2 regions of the Tissierella sp. genome follow, and region 1 is predicted to be linked to the other one. Evidence: a T-box and tRNA genes for the amino acid it is inferred to sense, from the RefSeq annotation. Region 1 holds a T-box; the other holds one or more tRNA genes.
The links. The T-box of region 1 lies ahead of serS (serine--tRNA ligase). A T-box ahead of a tRNA ligase gene usually reads a tRNA of that ligase, here a tRNA-Ser.
Positions count from the first base shown of each region.

Region 2: it has a tRNA-Ser gene. The T-box ahead of serS (serine--tRNA ligase) is inferred to sense a tRNA for this amino acid. The anticodon was not compared.

Region 1 is NZ_JAVKTS010000005.1:43,490-45,701, reverse strand. Features, by position in the region: gene serS (serine--tRNA ligase) at 1-1,135, opposite strand, end outside; T-box leader at 1,178-1,342, opposite strand; gene RIN63_RS12305 (PTS sugar transporter subunit IIC) at 1,554-2,212, opposite strand, start outside.
Region 2 is NZ_JAVKTS010000002.1:396,153-398,364, reverse strand. Features, by position in the region: gene RIN63_RS05825 (hypothetical protein) at 785-1,306, shown strand; tRNA gene RIN63_RS05820 (tRNA-Ser) at 1,311-1,400, shown strand; gene RIN63_RS05815 (hypothetical protein) at 1,513-1,815, shown strand; gene RIN63_RS05810 (hypothetical protein) at 1,812-2,057, shown strand; gene RIN63_RS05805 (hypothetical protein) at 2,047-2,212, shown strand, end outside.

The DNA of each region.
Region 1 (2,212 bases):
GAACAAATTCTACCTTTCCTGTAGCCTCTCTTCTGAATCTGATATTGGCTCTTCTTGCTTGGAAATCCTCAAAATTACTACAGCTTGAAATTTCCACATATCTACCATAAGATGGCATCCAAACCTCTATATCATAGGTCTTTGCTGATGAAAAACCTAAATCCCCACTACAAAGTGCAACTACTCTATAAGGCAATCTTAGTCTTTTAAGTACTTCCTCAGCATTTAAAGTTAGTTTTTCTAATTCATCATATGAATTATCTGGATGTACAAATTTCACCAGTTCCACCTTATCAAATTGATGATTCCTTATGAGACCTCTCGTATCTCTACCTGCTGAACCGGCTTCTTGTCTAAAGCATGGTGTATAAGCCGTATAATATATTGGTAAATCCGCCTCATTTAATATATCATCCCTTAATAGGTTTGTTAGTGGAACTTCTGCAGTTGGTATAAGAAAATAGTCTTTGCTCGGTAAATAAAACATATCATCCTCAAATTTTGGTAGTTGTCCTGTACCAATCATACTATCTCTGTTTACCATAAATGGAGTAGCCATTTCTGTATAACCATGTTCCTCAGTGTGTAAATTTAACATAAATTGAGTAATGGCTCTTTCAAGCCTTGCACCGAGGCCTCTAAATACGGTAAATCTTGCTCCTGTTATCTTTGTAGCAGCTTCGAAATCTAAAATATTCAAATCTGTACCTATATCCCAATGAGCCTTAGGTTCAAATTCAAAGTTCCTTGCTTCTTCAAACTTTCTTATTTCAATATTGTCTGTATCATCCTTACCTACTACTACATCTTCATTTGGAGTATTGGGAATCTCAAGCAATGTTCTCTTTAGTTCTTCATCCAATTCTTTTACCTCTACATCTAGTTCCTTTACCTTATCTGATAAAGTTTTCATCTCCAAAAATATATGGGAAGCATCTTTACCTTCTTTCTTTAGCTTTGGAACTTCCTTTGATACGGAGTTTTGTCTTGCTTTCATCTGCTCTACTTCTGTAAGGATTGCTCTTCTCTTCTCATCTATTTCAAGTACTCTTTCAATAGGGAAGCTTCCTTTCCTTTTTTCTAAAGCTTTTATGATTTCATCTGGGTTTGATCTAATTCTCTTAATATCTAACATATTTATACCTCCTTAAAAATAATTAAACTCTCGTCCCATAATAGTAGGGACGAGAGTTACTCCCGCGTTGCCACCCTAGTTAGCCAAAAGGCTCACTCGAAGTTCATTAGCTCTGGGATGGATTCAATATTTCACTTTGTCAATTTTCACCAGCCATTGACTCTCTAAAAAAGCTAGATATTTACTGTTTCCCTTCTTTGCTAATATTTAATTAAAGATATTATAGCATATTAACATTACTTGTCAAGGATAAAATGAAATATCCATTAAAAAACCTAAAATTTTAAGCTTTCCAATGGATACTTTCATCTTCTGTACATTAAATTATTTATCTTTTGTATGAGGAGGTTTGTCTCCTATTCCTTATATACCCCCCAATAGTATGTTAAAACATTAACTTTCGATTTTTTTAAAAAATTTATAATTTCATATCTCCCGATTTAATAAATCCTTTATTCCTCATCCATTCTGATACTCCAAGAGATAGAATTGCAGGTAATACGAAATGCATCATAAGTATCAGAATAAAAGTCTTAGGTGTAGCTCCCATAGCATCTATTGTAGCAAATTGACCTACTAATCCACTGGTTCCCATTCCAGCTCCAATCTTGGTGCCTTCCATTTTCAGTACAAAGGTAGATATAGGACCTAATATAGCAGAAGAAACTATGGCTGGCATCCAAATCAAAGGATTTTTTACTATATTTCCAACCTGAAGCATAGATGTGCCTAATCCTTGTGCAATAAGTCCACCAAATCCATTCTCTCTATAAGAAGCTACTGCAAATCCAATCATATTTGCTGCACATCCAACAGTACTTGCACCTGCTGCAAGACCTGATAAGCCAAGGGATATTGCCAAAGCTGCAGAACTTATTGGAAGGGTCAATACTATCCCCATAACTACAGATACTATTATTCCCATAGGTATTGGATGCATTACTGTTGCTGTATTTATTATATTACCAAAGAAATTCATTACAACAGTCATATATGGTGCAATATATTGGCCTACATAGCCTCCTGCAATAATTGTAACTAGTGGTACTAGAACTATGTCTACTTTAGTTTTTCCAC
Region 2 (2,212 bases), on a different contig from region 1:
TAGCAACGAACCCGTTTTGAACACATTTGACCTATTTCTATTACTAGATTATATCAATTTTATACATGTATTTTTTGCCATTTGTATCTATCAATCACCTTTTTTCCACTCAAAATAGCCTTATTTTAATCAAATATAATACCGAAACTATACAATTTCGGTATTATATCACACACCCCACTGTTTCCAATGCTTATAGACCGCATATTTATACCTTTCTTATCCATTTTGCTCACTGTATCTGCCATATTTAGCATATTTTTTTAAGGCACCTGGGGGGGGACTGGTCAGCTGGGGCGGGAGAGTTACCCCTCGAAAAAATATCCCATTTCTATAAGGCCAAAACTGGGCAAAAATTAATAAAAAAATCATAAAAACACCATTTTTATAATAGTTAACTCCTCATAATTTTATGTGAATACTTATTTAAAATAATTTTGATATATTTTCGCTATGACTTAATTTCTAAAAGTGATGTACTAACTATCCGTTTACTTATTCATTTTCTATGCATTTCCTATACACTTCTTATACGATTTCTATATGATTTTAATCACATCTTATATGGGAGGCTATGCTATAATTATTATGTAGAGTTATATAAAAATTTAAAAGTCTTTTGAAAACATCTCTTGAAAAAGGGGTGTTTTTAAATTCCAGAAACTTATTACTTAAAGCACGAACATTATGAAATCCATATACGCATTGATTTTACAACAATTGAAGGGAATTTGGTAAGGTAAAAACTTTTTACCTAGAATACCCCATGAATGGGGCGATTAAATTGGATAAAGAAATTTCTAAATTCATAGATAGAGAAACAAATGCATTTCAAGGAACCTTTGTTGTATCAAGGGAAAAAACTCCTAATGGCTATGAAAGAATTATTTACAAAATCATTGGTGGAGCCTATGATGGAATGTTGTTTGATGCTCATTGGAGAAAAATCGGCGAAACCCCTACTCTTGAAGATAAAAAACCAAAAAGCACTGGCGGAAAAAAACCTTATCTAATGCTTATGGTGGATGAAATTAAAGAGTTAAAGAAATCAGGTGTTAAAAATATCGAGGAATTAATCGGATATGTTGTTTGTTTAGGAGAATTTATCGAATGGCATACTGGTAGATTGATTCACAAGAGAAGCAAGAAACCTATTCAATACAAGGACTTGTTAGAAATATATGGATGTAGCAAACCTAAACTTAATAAAATGATAAATCTCATGAAAGAACATGACCTTCTCTATTATACTGATGAAGGTTATTTTATTTCATCCAAATATATAAAAAAAGGCAAAAGTAAATAAATACGGAAGGTTGGCCGAGTTAGGTTTATGGTACTTGTTTGCTAAACAAGCAGGGATAAAACCCTCAAGAGTTCAAATCTCTTACCTTCCTCCATAGTTGGTAATGCAGACTACCAAGTTAAATAATATTCTGCAGCTAAATAGAATTGAGATAGCCTTAACCCCTTTTAGCTATCTCCTACATATCAAATACTGGAGCTGATTCCATGGGAAAGCTTGTGTATAGGTTTAATGAATACATTGTAATTGAAGATGACCATAGGAAAGGTCATATAATTATAAATACCAAAGGAAAATATGAAAATCATGGGCATGTAAGGTATCTTAATAGCTGCAAGAATCTGTTAAAGCTAATGAAAAGACAAGTGGTGCCAGATAGCCCATATCTCAGAGGGACAGTCTTAAGAATATCTCTTGATGAAAAATACATCGCAAAAGTAAAAAACAAAATTGATAAAGATAAAAATAAACAACAATACTTTAATCCTCAAAAGGGTGTGAAAAAATGAAATGTAATACTTGTGAATGTAATTTTGCTTTACTACATGATAATTATGATGGAGTAAAAGTTGATTGTAAATATGAGAAATATAATAAATGCATTTATAAAATCAAAGAAGAACAACGCAAAAGTCATAAATGTGAAGGTTGTAAGTGGAGTACATTTACAGGAATAAAATATTTCTGTATGTTGCCTAGATGCATTCCCAACCTTGGGAATTTTAATGGAGTTGATAGAAGTGGAAAATAAGAAAATTTATAAAAAGATGCCTAAAAACTACTATAACTACTTTGATATATGTAAATGGGAAGGAATAAATACTAATACCGCTAAAAGTGTTATTGGTAGAAGTGGGCTTGAAGGTGTTTCAAGCATTGACGCATTAAAACCTATAGCTCATCAAT